Regions from separate parts of the Streptomyces capitiformicae genome, predicted to be linked through region 4. Evidence: riboswitches for the same ligand, from Rfam matches in the RefSeq annotation. Region 4 holds a riboswitch; each other region holds the start of a gene.
What was found. A riboswitch is a leader RNA that binds a small molecule or an ion and turns the genes downstream of it on or off. The one in region 4 is predicted to bind cyclic di-AMP.

Region 1 (4,204 bases), 7.4 Mb from region 4:
AGGTACGTACGTCCTGTACATTTTTTACGGTTGCCGATCAGAGGAGGCGTGGCCCATGCCCATGAACCGACCGTCGACCCGCTATGTGCTGCCCGAGTTCACCGAGCGCACCAGTACGGGTCACCGGACGATGGATCCGTACTCGAAGCTGTTGGAAGAACGGATCGTGTTCCTCGGGACGCAGATCGACGACACCTCGGCGAACGATGTGATGGCGCAGTTCATGCACCTCGAGTACCAGTCCCCGGACCGGGACATCTCGCTGTACATCAACTCCCCCGGCGGCTCGTTCAGCGCGATGACGGCGCTTTACGACACGATCCAGTTCGTCACCTGCGATGTAGAGACCATCTGCCTGGGGCAGGCGGGGTCGTCAGCCGCGGTACTGCTGGCGGCGGGCACACCGGGCAAGCGGTTCGTGCTGCCGGGCGCCCGGGTGGTGATCCAGCAGCCGGCGCTGACCGAACCGGTCGAGGGACAGGCGAGCGATCTGGCCATCCAGGCCGAGGAGTTGATGCGCAACCGCCGGAAGCTGGAGGAGATGCTCGTACGGCACACCGGGCAGAGCCACGAGCGGATCAGCGGGGACATCGAGCGGGACAAGATCCTCGACGCGGAGGCCGCGGTGGAGTACGGCCTGGCCGACCGGCTCATCCCGAGCCGCAAGACCTCGCGCACGCTCCCCGGCGCGAGGTGAGCCGCCGATGCTTCCACCCGAGTTGCCGCCGTTGCCCGCTCTCACGCGTGCCGAGGCGGAGCTGATCGACCGTTATCTGGACGTGGTGGACCTGCTGGGCCGGATCAATCCGGCCCGTCCCGGCGACACGTACCGCGGACTGCGGGCCGCGCAGGCCCTCGTCGGCAAGGCGACCGCACTGCGCGACGCGCTCGAACTGATGCACAGGCGGGGGGAGAACGAGGTGCATGCCCCCACCCTCGCGCGGGCGCTACGGGTCCTCGACGGCGAGCGCCGCGCCGCCCGCGTCACCCTGCCGCCCGGAACGGAGAGTTGACCGGCACGCACGGCGCGTGCGACCCGGTGGCCGTCTGAACGGAGGCCGGGTCGTGCGCCGTACTGAAGGGTGTCAGGCCCGGACTTGGGGCGGACCGAGTGGTATCGGCGCAACGACGTACTCGCTCATCCCGCTTCAGGCCCCGTGGAGTTGAGCAACATGCCTGCTTACGGGACGGAATATGGCATTCCGATGCTGGTGCGAGCCTCCTTGCGGGGTGGACATCTTCGCCGAAATCGCCCCGTCCACCCGAATATGCAGGTGGTGAGTAAGGCCACAAATCCCCGATTCCGTTGGGATTTTCGGACTTCCGTGCGTCAAGATCCCTTCCTGACGACAAGCCCCCGCCACAGCGGCGGGGCGATCCGGGTGGACGCCGAGTCCTGCCGCCGCCCGGATGACCGGTCGACAGGATTGCATCGGCAGGAGTGGAGGACCCAAGCACGACGGGTCGCCGGAACGGTCAAGCCATGACCGGGCCGAGCAGCCCTTGGGGTGAAGCCGCGTCAGCGGCCGGGCAACTTCGCCAGCCCGAATCCGACAGGTCATCCTTCACAGGCGGCTGACGAAGGGTTGCGCATGACTGCGCTCAATCGTGTCCCGTCGCTGTTGACCCGGGCCGGTACGGCCTCGGCCCTCACCATCGCCGCCGTCGGCGGCAGCATCGTGGTCCCGGGCGTCGCATCCGACGCCGAGGCCGCCACAGTGGCGTCGAAGGCACTCAAGGTCGCGGCTTCCAAGAAGGGCTCCCCTTACAAGTACGGCGCCAAGGGCCCTCGCAGGTTCGACTGCTCCGGGCTGACGCTCTACGCGTTCAAGAAGGTGGGCAAGAAGCTGCCCCGTACCGCCCAGCAGCAGTACAACAAGACGAAGCACATCTCCGCGAGCAACCGCAAGCTCGGAGACCTCGTGTTCTTCCACTCGGGGTCGAACGTCTACCACGTCGGCATCTACGCGGGGAAGGGAAAGATCTGGCACTCGCCGAAGACCGGTGACGTCGTACGGCTCCAGAAGATCTGGACCAAGAGCGTCTGGTACGGCCGGGTCCGCTAGGCCCAACCGTGGGGGCGGCGGGCAAGCTCCGCCGCCCCGGCGGGCGTAACGCGGGCCGTGCCGGATACCCGTACGCCCATGGCCGACGAACGCCCCCACCCCGCACGCGACGAGCGCTTCGAAGCACGTAACGAGACGCACCTCGAACGCGCCGACCGCAACTTCGCCGAACTGCTGCAGGAGTTGCGGGTCACCCAGACCGGGGTACAGATCCTCTTCGCGTTCCTGCTGACGCTGGCTTTCACCCCGCGCTTCCCGGACCTCGACTCGGTCCAGCGCGCCACATACGTCACCACGCTTCTGCTGGCGGTTCTCGCGGCCGCGCTGTTCACCGCTCCGGCGGCGCTGCACCGCTCGCTGTTCCAGCAGAGCGCCAAGCCCGCCATCGTGCGGGTCTCGTCCCGGCTGGCCGGCGTGGGCCTGGCCGTCCTGATGCCCGCCTTCGCCGGATCGGTACTGCTGGTCGTGGATGTGACCCTCGGCAGGGCGGCCGGTGTCGCCGCCTGCGCCGGCACACTCCTCGTGTGCCTGTTCCTGTGGGGTCTGCTCCCGAAGCTGGTGGGGCGGTCCGGTCGCGACGGCGGCTCGTCAACACCGTCACCGTCACCCGCACGGGCTCGTGGAGAGTCGCCCGTCAGGGCTCCTGCGGACCCCCTGCCCTGATCGGTTGCACGGGGACCGTCCATGGCAGTTCGATCGCCACCGTCTTACCGCCCTCACGCGTGGGTCTGACGCTCAGTCTGCCGCCGCACTCGGCGGTCAGCCAGCGAATGATGACCATGCCCCGGCCGTTGTCCTGCTGGACCCCGGCGGGCAGCCGTTTCGGAAAGCGTGGATGACTGTCGGTGACACCGATGCGCAGTTGCTCGTCCCGGTCCAGGGCGATGTCCACGGTGAACGTGGGTGACTGACCGAGCGTGTGCTGGACGGCGTTGGTGGCGAGTTCGGACACGATCAGGCGCACGGTGTCCGCGATGCCCGTGCCGCTCGGCAGGCCCCATTCGGCGAGCACGGAGGCGACGTAGTTGCGGGCCGCGGACACCGAAGCGGGATCGCTCGGCAGAGTGACGGATGCTTCCTGATGATCTGCCATGGCACGGTCGTCCCTTTCCCACGGGACCGATGTCCGACAGGGAGCGGATGGTTCGAGTACGGTCCCGGACTGGTGCTTCGCGCCAGACTGCCACTACCTGGGCCGTCACGGGTGGCGATCGACCAAGATATGCATATATCTGTCGCTCGAAGCAGTGAACTCTCCGACGACCGACCGTATTCAGGTGGACTCTCGGTCCATCCTCTGTCATCACCCGACCTCCGCGCGCCGGCCTGACCACCCCGCGCCTGGCGGAAGGAGAATCCCATGCAATACGGTCCGGCGGTGCGCCGCCGCAAGCTCGGTGCCGAGTTGCGCGTCCTGCGCACCGGATCCGGGCTCACGAGTATCGAGGCGGCCCGGCTGGTGGGCTGGCACCAGTCCAAGGTGAGCCGGATCGAGACGGGCGCCAGTGGGGTGAAGCCCGCTGACGTACGGAAGCTACTGGACGCGTACGAGGTCGGCGACACCGAATTGCGGGGGCTGCTGCTGGCCTTGGCGGGCTCCGAGGACGGCGGGGGGCGGCACAACTGGTGGCACGCGTATCGCGGGGTGCTGCCGCCGACGTACCGGGACTTCATCAGCCTGGAGTCGCAGGCCAGCGGGATACGGACGCTGGAGACCTCGGTCGTACCAGGGCTCTTGCAGATCCCGGAGTACGCCCGGGCGGTGACGCGGGCCGCGGTGGAGGGGCTGGAAGACGACAAACTCGACACGCTCGTGGAAGTGCGGCTCGCGCGGCAGGACGTACTGCGCGGAAATCCGCCGATGGAGCTCAGCGCCGTGCTCGACGAGGGGGTTTTGCGGCGGGAGGTCGGCGGTCCCGAGATCATGGCCCGCCAGCTGGGGCGTCTGGTCGAGGCGGCGGCCCTTCCTCAGGTGCGACTGCAGGTGCTGCCGTTCACTGCCGGGGCACACATCGGCATCACCGGACCTTTCGTCATTTTCTCATTTAGGAGCACTTCCGATCTGGACGTGGTTGTTCTCGACCACTTGACGAGTAGCCTCTACCTGGAGCGGAAAGAAGACCTCAGGGCTTATGTCG
Region 2 (4,204 bases), 8.7 Mb from region 4:
GCAGTTGTCGCGCCTCGGTCAGCTTCGTGGTGACGGACTTCTTGTGGCGCTTCAGCTCCGTCTGCCGGGTCTTGAACGTGCCCAGTTCGACGCGGGCGGCACCGCGCAGCCGTTCGATCTCCTGCAACTGCTGCCGTACGCTCGCCACGTCCGCCGCCTGTCTGCCGCCGACCCGCTCGGCGAGGGCCGCGCGGTCCAGGTACTGGTCCGGATCGCCGGAGAGCGCCAGTTGCCACGAGGGATCCATGCCCCCGTTCCGGTACTGCGCCGCCGCCAGCGAACCCAGCTCGTCCCGAGCCGAGTTGAGCCTGTCGGTGCGGCGGGCCGCCTGGTCGCGGAGCTCCTCCAGGTTCTCCTGCGCCTTGTCGGCCTTCTCCTTCGCGCCGTTGTACTTCTCGGTGGAGACCTCGGCCTCCTCGTACAGCTTGTTCACCTTGGCCTTGACCTGGTCCGGCGTGAGCTGTGGATCGGCGTGCCCGATGCCGTCGAACCCGGTCGCCGTCGCCGCGCTCGCGAGGGCGAAGGTCGCGGCGGTGCGGAACGTATGGCCGCCGAGCGAGCGCTGTCTGGGCTTGCGGTGCGCTGCCACGTGGACTCCATGTCCTCTCGTACGACCGCCGTCCGTACGTCGGTGCGCACGGACCGCCTGGGGGAACGGTTACGCGTCCGGCGGCGGCCCGCACAGGGGGGAGCGGGACACCGCCGGACCTTCTCGGCGGTGGTGTCCGACTGCCGCCCCTGGCCCGGGCGGCGGTGGGGAGCCGGCCACCTGGTGGAGGACGCTAAGCCTGGCTGTGTCCACCTGGTAACGCTTTGTGCGGAAGTGGCGTGCACCGACCGTGACATGACCGTATGTGACCGTGATCCAGCCCTGGCGTCGCCGACTTCACGCTCTGCGATGACCGATGCGGTGATTTCGAGCCGGACGGGGGTGAAGTGGTGCTATGGAGCGCATATATGCAAGATCGTCGGGGCGTGATCGGAGGTGCTGCTTACGCTGCGCAGCCTGCCCCGGTGCCCGGCGGAACCCGGTCCTCTCATTAGGCTCCGCCCATGGACGTACTCATCCACCTCTTCGTCGCCCTCCACATCATCGGCATCGCCGCCCTCCTCGGCGGTTTCCTCACGCAGATGAAGGCGATGGGCCAGGGCACCGCCCGCTTCGTCCCCGCGATGCTCCACGGCGCCCTCACCATGCTGGTCACCGGCGCCGTCCTCGTCGGCCTCAACCAGGCCGACGGCCAGCCCGTCAACAACATCAAGATCGGCGTGAAGCTGGCCCTGCTGGTCGTGATCCTGGGGCTGGTGTACGTGAAGCGGGACGAGGAGGCGGTGGAGAAGCCGCTCTTCGGCCTGGTCGGCCTGCTGACGACCGCGAACATCTTCATCGCGGTGCTCTGGACGTGAGGCCCTGAGGTCTTTTTCGGACCTACGCCGGCCGCACCACGCTGTGGATCGACGACTCCCCGTCGTAGAACACCGACTCCTCCCGCACATACGTTCCCGGCTTCGGCGCGTGGATCATCATGCCGTTGCCGATGTAGAGGCCGACATGGCCGATGTTGTCGTAGAAGAAGATGAGATCGCCGGGCTTCGCGTTCGCGAGGGAGACGGTGGTGCCCGCGTTGACCTGGTCGTAGGTCGTGCGGGGGAGGTCGACGCCGGCGGCCTTCCAGGCGGCCTGGGTGAGGCCGGAGCAGTCGTAGGAGCCGGGGCCGGTGGCGCCCCAGACGTACGGCTTGCCGATCTGCTCGCGGGCGAAGGTGAGGGCCTTGGCGGCCTTCGAAGCGTACGTCGAGTCCTCGACCGTCGTGGTCGTGGACGTGTTCGTCTCGGGGGCCGTGGCGGTGGAGGTCTCCTGCTGGGCCTCCTGAGTCTGCTGGGAAGACTGGGCCGCCTGGGCCGCCGCCTGCTGACGCGCCAGCTCCTCCGCCTTGCGGTCGGCCTCCTCCTGCTTGCGCTGCTCGATCGCGGCGAGCCGGGCCTTCTCCTCGGCGGTCAGCTGCGACAGCAGTTCACGGGCCTCGGCGAGCTTCGCCTGGACCTTGGCCTTGCTGGACTTGAGGGTGTTCTGCGACTCGGTGAGCTGCTCAAGGCTCTCGGTCGCCTTCTGGCGCTGCTCGGTCGCTTCGGCCTGCTGCGTGATGTAGTCGTCGACGGCGCCCTTCTGGCGGTCCGTCAGCCGGTCCATCAGCTGGTTCTGGTCGAAGTAGTCCTGCGGGTTGTCCGCCAGGAGCAGCGACGCCGCGTCGGGGGAGGCCGCCCCCGTGCGGTACTGGGCGGCCGCGAACGAACCCAGTTGCTCCCGCGCCTGGTTGAGCTTCTCCGTGCGCTCGGCGACATCGTCGAGGAGGGCATCGACCTTCTTCTTCTGCTTGGTCGTCTTCTCCTTGACCGAGTTGTAGTTCTCGGTCGCCGACTCCGCCTGACGGTAGAGGTCGTCTACCTTCTTCTCGACCTCCTCCAGGCTCGGCTTGTCGTCGGCCGAGGGGGCGGCGTTGGCCGACTGGGAGAGCAGGGCCACTGAGGTGAGGGCGGCCGTGGCGAGGGCCGGGGTGCGTATGCCCGCGCGTGTTCGGGCCGGACGCGGCTTGCGGTGCGGCGCCATGGTTCGGCGTCTCCTTCCGTAATCCGCCTACCGAGTTAGCTGTCGGGTTCGGGCGCGTGCTTCGGAAGGTTTGCCCTACGACCCTTGCCGCGCATGGCAGTCGGGTCGATTCACCCCAGAGGTCGGTGGGTCCCCGGCTCCGGCAGCCAGGAGAGGCGTACCGGACTCGGCGGAGGCCGTGCGGCCCGGCGACGTTCGCCGGTTGGGTCGTACGGCCCGGCGAAACGCTAGCCAACACATGTGGCCCTTGTGAAGGTTGATGTTCGATATGCCCGATACGTTTTCGTGACCTTAGCCTCTCGGACGCGATAAGCGCTACGATCGATCGCTTACCGTTGTGAGGTGGGTGCGGTGGGTGATGTGCATCGACTTCCCGGGGCGGCCCCTCGCTGTCAGTGGGGGCGCCTAGACTCGGAGAGCGATGAGCAGCCTCTTTGACGACAGCTTCCTGGCGGACCTCCAGGCCCCCCGCGGCCACGAGGAGGAGCACCCGCCACCGCCCGAGGACGATCACGCTCCGGAGCCGGTTCCGGACGATCTGTTCGGCGGGAAGTTCGACGTGCCGCCGGACCGGGACGCCTACTACCGCGACGGCGCGCCCCGCCCCGCCATCGACCCGGCGGCGCTCCTGGACGGGCTGAACGAGAACCAGCGCGCGGCCGTCGTGCACGCCGGCTCCCCGCTGCTCATCGTGGCCGGCGCCGGCTCCGGCAAGACCCGTGTGCTCACCCACCGCATCGCCCATCTGCTCGGCGAGCGGAACGTGCACCCGGGCCAGATCCTCGCGATCACCTTCACCAACAAGGCCGCGGGCGAGATGAAGGAGCGCGTCGAGCAGCTCGTCGGCCCGCGCGCCAACGCGATGTGGGTGATGACGTTCCACAGCGCCTGCGTCCGCATCCTGCGCCGCGAGAGCAAGAAGCTCGGCTTCACGTCGTCCTTCTCGATCTACGACGCCGCTGACAGCAAGCGCCTCATGGCTCTCGTCTGCCGTGACCTGGACCTCGACCCCAAGCGCTTCCCGCCCAAGTCCTTCAGCGCCAAGATCTCGAACCTCAAGAACGAGCTGATCGACGAGGAGGACTTCGCCGCCCAGGCATCCGACGGCTTCGAGAAGACCCTCGCCCAGGCCTACGCGCTCTACCAGTCCCGCCTCCGTGAGGCCAACGCGCTCGACTTCGACGACCTGATCATGACGACGGTCAACCTGCTGCGCGCCTTCCCGGACGTCGCCGAGCACTACCGCCGTCGCTTCCGCCACGTCCTCGTCGACGAGTACCAGGACACCAACCACGCCCAGTACGCCCTGGTCAGAGAGTTGGTCGGCACCTCCGAGCATCCCGTGGACGTACCGCCCAGCGAGTACGACGTACCGCCCGCCGAGCTCTGCGTCGTGGGTGACGCCGACCAGTCGATCTACGCCTTCCGCGGTGCGACGATCCGCAACATCCTCCAGTTCGAGGAGGACTACCCGGACGCGACGACGATCCTGCTGGAGCAGAACTACCGCTCCACGCAGACGATTCTCTCCGCGGCCAACGCGGTCATCGAGCGCAACGAGTCCCGCCGCCCCAAGAACCTGTGGACCAACGCGGG
Region 3 (4,204 bases), 2.5 Mb from region 4:
GCGCTGGGCCAGCTCGACGGCGTCCAGGGTCTCGGTGAGGGAACCGATCTGGTTCACCTTCACCAGCAGGGCGTTGGCGGCGCCCTCCTCGATACCGCGGGCCAGACGCTCGGGGTTGGTGACGAACAGGTCGTCACCAACGAGCTGCACCTTGTCGCCGAGGCGCTCGGTGATGGTCTTCCAGCCGTCCCAGTCGTCCTCGAACAGCGGGTCCTCGATGGAGACGAGCGGGTAGGCGTCGACGAGCTCGGCGTAGTAGTCCGTCATCTCGGCGGCGGAGCGCTCCTTGCCCTCGAAGACGTACACGCCGTCCTTGTAGAACTCGGAGGCGGCGACGTCGAGCGCCAGGGCGATCTGCTCGCCGGGGGTGTAACCGGCCTCCTTGACGGCCTCGAGGATGAGGTCGAGGGCGGCGCGGTTCGAGTCCAGGTTCGGGGCGAAGCCGCCCTCGTCGCCGAGGCCGGTGTTCAGGCCCTTGCGCTTCAGCACCTTCTTGAGGGTGTGGTAGACCTCGGCGCCCCAGCGCAGGGCCTCGGAGAAGGACTCCGCGCCGATCGGGGCGATCATGAACTCCTGGATGTCCACGTTGGTGTCGGCGTGCGAGCCGCCGTTCAGGATGTTCATCATCGGCACCGGCAGCAGGTGCGCGTTCGGGCCGCCCAGGTAGCGGAAGAGCGGGAGGTCGCTGGCCTCGGAGGCGGCGTGGGCGACGGCGAGGGAGACGCCGAGGATGGCGTTGGCGCCGAGGGAGCCCTTGTTGTCGGTGGCGTCCAGGTCGAACATCGCCTGGTCGATCAGGCGCTGCTCGGTGGCGTCGTAGCCGACGAGCTCCGGGCCGATCTGCTCGATCACCGCGAGGACGGCCTTCTCGACACCCTTGCCGAGGTAGCGGTTGGGGTCGCCGTCACGGAGCTCGATGGCCTCGAAGGCACCCGTGGAGGCGCCGGACGGAACGGCGGCACGACCCGTGCTGCCGTCGTCGAGGCCGACCTCGACCTCGACCGTGGGGTTGCCTCGGGAGTCCAGGATTTCCCGGGCTACGACGACGTCGATGGACGGCACGAGCATCTCCTTCTTGGGATGTGACGCGATGTGACGCTGTTTGCGACTAGAGCCTAACCGCCCCGGGACTGTCGGCAGCCGACCGACCGTCCCGTGGACGAAGAGACCGTACCGATTGTTCCATGCCGGAACAAAGGGGAGGGGGCGGGGAAGTGAACAAGGAGGTGACAGGGGGAGGTGACAGGGGGGAGGTGACAGCAGGGCGGCAGGGAGGTGGCGGCCAAGGAGGGCGGGCAAGAAAAAGCCCGCTCCGGTGCGTACGGGGGGAGTGCGCACCGGAGCGGGGAACCCGTGGGGGACAGGGGGGTTGCCCTCACGAGGTCTTCACTAAGGAGGACACGGATGTGAGCGGACTGTGGTTCAGCTGAGGAGCGGCCTGTTTTTCGGCACAGCCGAACCGGTCGCACAGCCCGCTCACATCCGCCCGGTCGTCAGCTCAGGTGGAGCTGCTGGCCGGGGTAGATGAAGTCGGCGTCGTCGATGATGTCCTGGTTCAGCTCGTAGAGCTTCTCCCAGCCACCTTCGACGTTCTCCTCCTCGGCGATGCCGCTGAGGGTGTCGCCGGAGACGACCTTGTACTCGCCGTCGCCCTTCTTGACCTTCTTGCCGGTCGGGGTCTCGACGGTGGCGCGCTCGGAGGAGCGGGAGGCGCGGGTCTCCTGAGTGCTCTCCTGGGTGCTCTCCTGCGAGGAGCCGGAGTTCGAGCCCGAGTTCGAGTTCGAGGAGCCGCTGTCGGAGGCGGCGGCACCGTCGTAGGAGGCGCTGGACAGGCCCGTGCCGCAGACCGGCCAGGCACCCTTGCCCTGGCCCGCGAGGACCTTCTCGGCTATCTCGATCTGCTGGGCCTTGGTGGCCTGGTCGGCGGTGGCGGCGTACTTCGTACCGCCATAGCCGGCCCAGGTGGAGGCGGCGAACTGCAGACCGCCGTAGTAGCCGTTGCCGGTGTTGATGGACCAGTCGCCGCCGGACTCGCACTGGGCGACCGCGTCCCACTCGGAGGCGGTGGCGGCCGAGGCGCTGCCGGCGACCATCAGCGGAGCGGCGATGGCGGCGGCACCGGTGACGCCGACGACGGCGATGGCACGGGCGGCCTTGCTCGGGCGGCGGTGCTTGCCCTTGCTGGAAAACAGCATGGAGTGATCCCCTCACCGACGCCTGCGAGGTGAGCTGTCGGGTTCGGGCCGGTTGAGTTGCCCGGCCGCGCTCGTTCGCCTTTCGGCTCACATCGCGCGGCTTCACCCCGAGCCGGTTCCGGTCGTGCGACCCCGAAGGGCCTCAACTGCCGGACCCGGCACTTACCTTGGGTCCCCCGCTCCTGCCTACGGCGCTTGACGCGACGACTGTTCCCACGCGGCCGTTGACAGGATTCGGCGTGACGACCGCAGGGGCCCGCTGTGGTGCGAGCGGTCACGACCGTAATCACGTGATTCGCCGAATATCAAAGACGATCAGGGGGTCTGTGATTCATCTCCCACCGAGATCAAAACGGGCATTCGGGGGCGAACCATGACCCGAACTCTCGCTACTTTTCGCCCGTTTCGACACCGACTTCGAGGGTCTGACCGGGAAGGATAAGGTCCGGGTCAGTTCCAACCGTGCCCTCGTTCTCGGCGTACAGCTCACGCCACCCGCCCTGAAGGGCAAGGGAGTCCGCGATGGACGTCAGACTGTCCCCTTCGCGGACGGTGTACGAGGCATGGACGGCGTCGACGGTTTCGCGCGCGGCCTCGCCGCCCCGGGAGGCGTGACGGCCCGAGGGCGAGGACGAGGACGAGGAGGATTCGGTACGGGCGTTGTCGTCGGCGCTCTCGTCAGCGCTCGCACCCCGATGGCGACCGCTGCCGGCGTCATCCGCGGAAGAGCTGTCGGATCCCTGCGAGACATCGCTGCCGGAGTCACCGGATTCGACGGAGTCACCGGATTCGGCGGATTCGCCGGAGTTCTTGGAGTCGTTCGAATCGACGTCGGCCTTGATGGAGCCTTCTGCGGCATCCGGGGAAGAGTCGGACGTTTCGGATGAATTGGACGAGTCGGCGGAGCGGGAGGAATCGGGTGTTTCAGGGGATTCAGCCGACTTCGTCGATTCCGTGGAACTGGATGAATCACCCGAGTTCGACGAATCGTCCGCGACACCGGTGTCCACATCGGCGGTACCGGAGTCGCCGCCGAGGTTGTGGAGCAGCCCGCAGGTGGACCAGACGCCGACGCCCTGGTCGGCGAGGATCTTCTCGGCGACGGCTATTTGCTGTGAACGGCTGGCCTGGTCGGGGCTGGTGGCGTAGTCGAGGCCGCCGTAGCTCTCCCAGTTCTCCTGGGTCATCTGGAGGCCGCCGTAGCGTCCGTTGCCGGTGTCCGCGCTCCAGGAGCCGCCGCTCTCGCACTCCGCCACCTGGTCCCAGGTGGTTCCGCTGGCCGCGCTCGCGCCGGTGGCGCCGAGGAATGGGATGGCGATGGCGGAGCCGGTCACTCCGGCGGCGACGAGGAGGGCCGGAGCCTGACGGGGGCGACGGTGACGACCGGTCCCGGAGAGCATGCGGTTGCCTTTCACACGACAGCAGTGACCTGTGCGAAGGGTGTGGCGGCCCTTCGCACTGATGCGTGAACGTATCGGCAGTCGATCAGTTGTCACAAGTTAATGCAGCGTAGATCACGTGAAGATCACAGACTTGAGAGTCTGTCATGTATCGGCGCCGGGTGGGGTACTGCTACTGGCCGCTTACGAGGTACCACCATCGGCCACCCGAACCGGCTTGAACTCCACCGGAAGGGTGCGCAATCCACGCATAATGAGCCCACCGCGCCACCGCAAATCGGCCGGATTCACCGCGAGTTGCAGGTCGGGGAGGCGGGTGAGGAGCGTGGCCAGCGCGGTCTGTCCTTCGAGGCGGGCAAGAGGTGCGCCGAGGCAGTAGTGGATGCCGTGGCCGTAACCGAGGTGCTGGTTGTCGCGGCGGGAGAGATCGAGGGTGTCAGGGTCGTTGAAGCGGGCCGGGTCGCGATCGGCGGCGGCGAGGACGACGAGGACGGGATCGCCGGGAGCGATGTCCTGGCCGCCGATGGTCAGGGGCTGGGTGGCGAAGCGCCAGGTGGCGAGTTCGACGGGGCCGTCGTAGCGGAGGAGTTCCTCCACGCCGGTTTCGAG
Region 4 (4,204 bases):
AGGGCGTAGTAGGGGACGGCGGCGAGGCCGTAGTCGGCGGCCAGGGTCTGGAGGGGGCCCTCGTACGTGTCGCGGGAGACCAGGTTGTAGTGGGGCTGGAGGGCGACGTAGCGGGCGAGGCCCTCGGTGGCCGAGAAGTCCAGGGAGGCCTTGAGGCGCTCGGGGGTGATGTTGGAGGCGGCTGTCGCGCGGACCTTACCGGCCTTCACGAGGTCGTCGAGGGCGGTGATGATCTCCTCGACGGGGACCTCGGGCTGGTCGAAGTGCGTGTAGTAGAGGTCGATGTAGTCGGTGCCGAGGCGGGTGAGGGAGGCGTCGGCTGCGGCCTTGATGTTGGCGGCGGTCAGGCCCCGATACCGCGGGTGCTGGCTCACCTTGGTCGCGATCACCACGTCGGCGCGGTTGCCGCGGGCGGCCAGCCACTTGCCGATGATCGTCTCGGACTCCCCGCCCTCGTTGCCCTCGACCCACGCCGAGTAGGAGTCGGCGGTGTCGATGAAGTTGCCGCCTGCGGCCGTGTAGGCGTCCAGGACGGCGAAGGAGTCTTTCTCGTCTGCCGTCCAGCCGAAGACGTTGCCGCCGAGGGCGAGCGGGAAGACCTCGAGGTCGGACGTACCCAGCTTGCGAAGAGAAGTCATGCTTCTCGTCAACCGCCGGGCCGGACGCCCGCATTCCGGGATCGCGCGATTGGCAGCTCAGTCCCACGGTCACGCCGCCGGCGCGGCATGTCACCGGGACCGAGCTGCCAATTACCCCTGCCGGGTCTGCCGGGTCAGAGGCTCAGGCCCTTGCTGCGCAGCCATGCCGCCGGGTCGATGCCCGTGGCGGAGCCGTCGGGGTGGACCTCCATGTGGAGGTGGGCGCCGGTGACGTTGCCGGTGGCGCCGACGCGGCCGATGACGTCGCCGGTGGCGACCTTCTGGCCGACGCTCACGCCGATGGAGGACTGGTGGGCGTACCAGATCTCGGTGCCGTCATCGAGGGTGAGGACGGTCTTGTAGCCGTACGAGCCGTCCCAGCCCGCCTGCGTGATCGTGCCGCTGTGGACGGCCTTGATCAGGGTGCCGGTGGGAGCGGCGAAGTCGAGGCCGGTGTGGTACCCGGAGGACCAGTAGGGGCCGGACTGGCCGAAGTAGGAGGTGAGGGTGTACGAGGAGGTCGGAAGCGCGTACTGCTTCGCGAGGGCGGCGAGGCGCTCCTCTTCCGCCTTCTTCGCGGCCGCCTCCTCCGCCTCCTTCCGCTCGGCGGCTTCCCTGGCCTCGGCTTCCTTCTTCTCCTGGGCGGCCTGCTCGGCGGCCTTCTTCGCGGCGGCGGTCTGCACGGCCTCGGCGGCGGCCTTGTCGAACGCCTCCTGCTGCGACTCGGCCTGCTGCATGATCCGGGCGCGCAGTGCCTCGCCGGCGTCCGAGGTGCCCTGCTCGGTGTCGGCGGCGATCAGGCCGGCGCTGCTGAGCGGGGAGGTGGAGGCCTGGGGCTCCGGCTCGTCGGCCTCGTCCTCGAAGACCGAGCCGACGTTCGGCATGTCCGGCAACGAGATGGACACCGGGGGCTTGCCGGTCTGCGCGCTGGCCATGCCGGCGCCGCCGACGGCGGCTATGACACCGACGCCGAGAACCGTGGAGCTGCGGGCGAGTCCGCCGCGCTGGCGCTGCTTGGCGACGCGGTGCCGGCCGCGAACGGGACGAATGGACTCCTCGGTGGGGTTCCACTCCTGGAAGGGGCCCTCGTTCTCGGCGTTGTAGCTGCCGTAGGCGAACGTCTCGCCGCTGCGTTGGCTCGGCACGAACGGGGCTTCGGTCGCGGACCGGTTGGACGCCACGTGGGCGTACTCCTTTCCTTCCTTCTCGCCTACCGGGTTAGCTGACGGGTTCGGAGCAGGAAGGTCTCCTACGCGCGTAAACCTGTCGTGCTGCCACGACGGCTTCCGCGCGATTCACCCCAGGGTGGTGGTTCCCCGGTTCCCGTACAGGTACGGGATTCGGCGCGTGAGCACGGAGCCGCCTCTTGTGACGGCTGGGACGACCGCGCTGCGTTATCGAACGTTAATAGACGCGAGGGCCGCATTCCAAGCGGTTCCGAATGATCGTTCCGGCTTTTGCGCTGGACTTTCGGGTCATGAGGGGCGGAAAACGGGCGAGTTGACCTTGCCCCAGCCGTCACAAAGGTTCTGACTGAGCGTCAGTTGTTATGCGGAGGGGGTCGGGTGAACACGCTGGGTGAGGAGAATCGTGAAGGACGTGGAGGAGATGAGGACGCCGTCGGCCCATCAGGGTCACGGGCGGCGTACCGCCAGCAGTGCCATGTCGTCCGTCGCGCCGCCGCCGGTGTGGGCGCGTACCTCCTCCGCGAGGGTCGTCAACACGGCGCGCGGGCCGGGGAAGGTGCGCCCGGAGAGGCGTTCGGCCGGCTCGTAGAAGACGCCGTGCGCGTCCCGGGCCTCGGAGAGGCCGTCGGTGTAGAAGAGCAGCGTCGCGCCGGTGGGGAACTCGGCCTCCTCGGCTCGGTCCGGCCAGGCGCCCAGCTCTCCCATGCCGAGCGGGAGTGCGGGGGTGGGGGCGTCCAGCATGCGCAGGGTGCCGTCGGCGTACAGCAGCAGGGGGGACGGATGCCCTCGGTTGACGATGCGGGCGAGTCCGGCGCCATGCGGGAACTCCGCGAGTACGGCTGTGGCGAACCCCTCGTACATCTCGATCGCCTCATAGGTCTCGATCGCCTCGATCGCCTCGATCCTGCTCCGGCGGGTCGCCTCCCGTCGCGTGGTCTCCCTGGTGAGGGCCCGTTCCAGTCGCTGGGCGACCGCTTCGAGCGTGGACTCCTGTTCGGCCGCCTCCCGGAACGCGCCGATCAGCACCGCGACGGCCGACACCGCGCCGAGCCCCTTGCCGCGTACGTCGGCCACGATCAGCCGTATGCCGTGGGGCGAGTCCTGTACGGCGTACAGATCGCCCCCGATCGACGCCCCGGCCTGCGCCGCCTCGTACCGCGCGGCGATCTCCAAGCCGCCGATCCGCTCCTGCGGCTCCGGCAGTACGGCCCGCTGCGCGGCCTCGGCGATCTCCCGGGCGGTGGCGAGGCGGGCGCTGCTGCGGTGGACGAGTCTGTTGATGACCACGGCCAGTACGGCGACCGTGGCCACCGTGGCGATCTCGGTGATCGCGTCCACATGACCCGCGTCGCCGTAGCGGAGGTGGACGACGACGATGCCGGCGAGGGAGGCGACACCCGCGACCACCGTGCCCGTGAGCGAGAGCAGCGGGGCGGCCACGAGGGGGGCGGCGGTGAAGAAGGGGACCGCCGTGAACTCGCGTGGGGTGAAGCGGTCGTAGAAGAGGCCCGTGAGGACGAGGAGAGCCGGGAGGGCGCGAAGGAGGGCGCGGGCGTAGAAGAAGCGCCGGCTGCCCGGCCCCTTCACACCCGCTGCACCCTGTACGCCGTGCCTGCCCTGGACACCTTCCGACTGCCCCACAGGTCCATGGTTTACGGGCGCGCGGGCGGGCGGCCAGTCGACCGGGGCCGAGTGGACCAGATGAAATCAGCCCGCCGTCAGTTCCGGCAGCAGGAGGGTGTGCTGGGTCTGGAGGACCTTGGCGCGGAGGTAGCGGACGTTGTGGGCGGTGGTGAAGACGCCGGTGGGGACACGCTGCTGGACGCCGACGCCGAGGTCACGGAGTTGCTGGGCCTTGTCGGGGTTGTTGGAGAGCAGGTCCAGTTCGGCGATACCGAGGGCGTCCAGCATCTGGGCCGCCGCCGTGTAGTCGCGCGCGTCCTCGGGCAGCCCGAGCGCCGCGTTCGCCTCGTAGGTGTCGAGGCCCTGGTCCTGGAGGGCGTACGCGTCGAGCTTGTTGTAGAGGCCGATGCCGCGGCCCTCCTGGCGGAGGTAAAGGAGGACCCCGCCGCGATCGGCGATCCGCTCCACCGCCTCGCGCAGCTGCGGGCCGCAGTCGCAGCGGGCCGAGCCGAGGACGTCGCCGGTCAGGCACTCCGAGTGCAGTCGGACCAGCGGGGGCGTGCCGGGTGCCGGGTCGCCGAGGACGATCGCCAGGTGCTCCTGGCCGTCGACGAGGCCATGGAAGGTGACCAGTTCGGCGTCGACGCTGTAGCCGTCGTGGAAACGCAGCGGTACCCGGACGCGGGCACGCGGGGTGGCAGCGGGGAATTCGGGCATGCGGGTCTCCGGTCCTGGTGCGGGTGGCGTGGCCAGTCA

Region 1: another riboswitch for cyclic di-AMP. It lies ahead of CES90_RS13520 (C40 family peptidase); the one in region 4 lies ahead of CES90_RS46585 (M23 family metallopeptidase).
Region 2: another riboswitch for cyclic di-AMP. It lies ahead of CES90_RS07510 (C40 family peptidase); the one in region 4 lies ahead of CES90_RS46585 (M23 family metallopeptidase).
Region 3: another riboswitch for cyclic di-AMP. It lies ahead of CES90_RS35370 (LysM peptidoglycan-binding domain-containing protein); the one in region 4 lies ahead of CES90_RS46585 (M23 family metallopeptidase).

Annotation. Positions count from the first base shown of each region.
Region 1 is NZ_CP022161.1:3,047,122-3,051,325, forward strand. It holds gene CES90_RS13510 (ATP-dependent Clp protease proteolytic subunit) at 62-697, shown strand; gene CES90_RS13515 (hypothetical protein) at 705-1,013, shown strand; cyclic di-AMP (ydaO/yuaA leader) riboswitch at 1,419-1,589, shown strand; gene CES90_RS13520 (C40 family peptidase) at 1,593-2,066, shown strand; gene CES90_RS13525 (DUF6328 family protein) at 2,145-2,729, shown strand; gene CES90_RS13530 (ATP-binding protein) at 2,701-3,159, opposite strand; gene CES90_RS13535 (helix-turn-helix domain-containing protein) at 3,427-4,204, shown strand, end outside.
Region 2 is NZ_CP022161.1:1,679,296-1,683,499, reverse strand. It holds gene CES90_RS07520 (C40 family peptidase) at 1-589, opposite strand, end outside; gene CES90_RS07515 (hypothetical protein) at 1,054-1,407, shown strand; gene CES90_RS07510 (C40 family peptidase) at 1,430-2,608, opposite strand; cyclic di-AMP (ydaO/yuaA leader) riboswitch at 2,618-2,790, opposite strand; gene pcrA (DNA helicase PcrA) at 3,030-4,204, shown strand, end outside.
Region 3 is NZ_CP022161.1:7,890,694-7,894,897, forward strand. It holds gene eno (phosphopyruvate hydratase) at 1-1,062, opposite strand, end outside; gene CES90_RS35370 (LysM peptidoglycan-binding domain-containing protein) at 1,494-2,195, opposite strand; cyclic di-AMP (ydaO/yuaA leader) riboswitch at 2,200-2,399, opposite strand; gene CES90_RS35375 (LysM peptidoglycan-binding domain-containing protein) at 2,585-3,595, opposite strand; gene CES90_RS35380 (cytochrome P450 family protein) at 3,779-4,204, opposite strand, start outside.
Region 4 is NZ_CP022161.1:10,405,639-10,409,842, reverse strand. It holds gene CES90_RS46590 (aldo/keto reductase) at 1-638, opposite strand, end outside; gene CES90_RS46585 (M23 family metallopeptidase) at 773-1,819, opposite strand; cyclic di-AMP (ydaO/yuaA leader) riboswitch at 1,831-1,994, opposite strand; gene CES90_RS46580 (PP2C family protein-serine/threonine phosphatase) at 2,273-3,412, opposite strand; gene CES90_RS46575 (GTP cyclohydrolase II) at 3,533-4,165, opposite strand.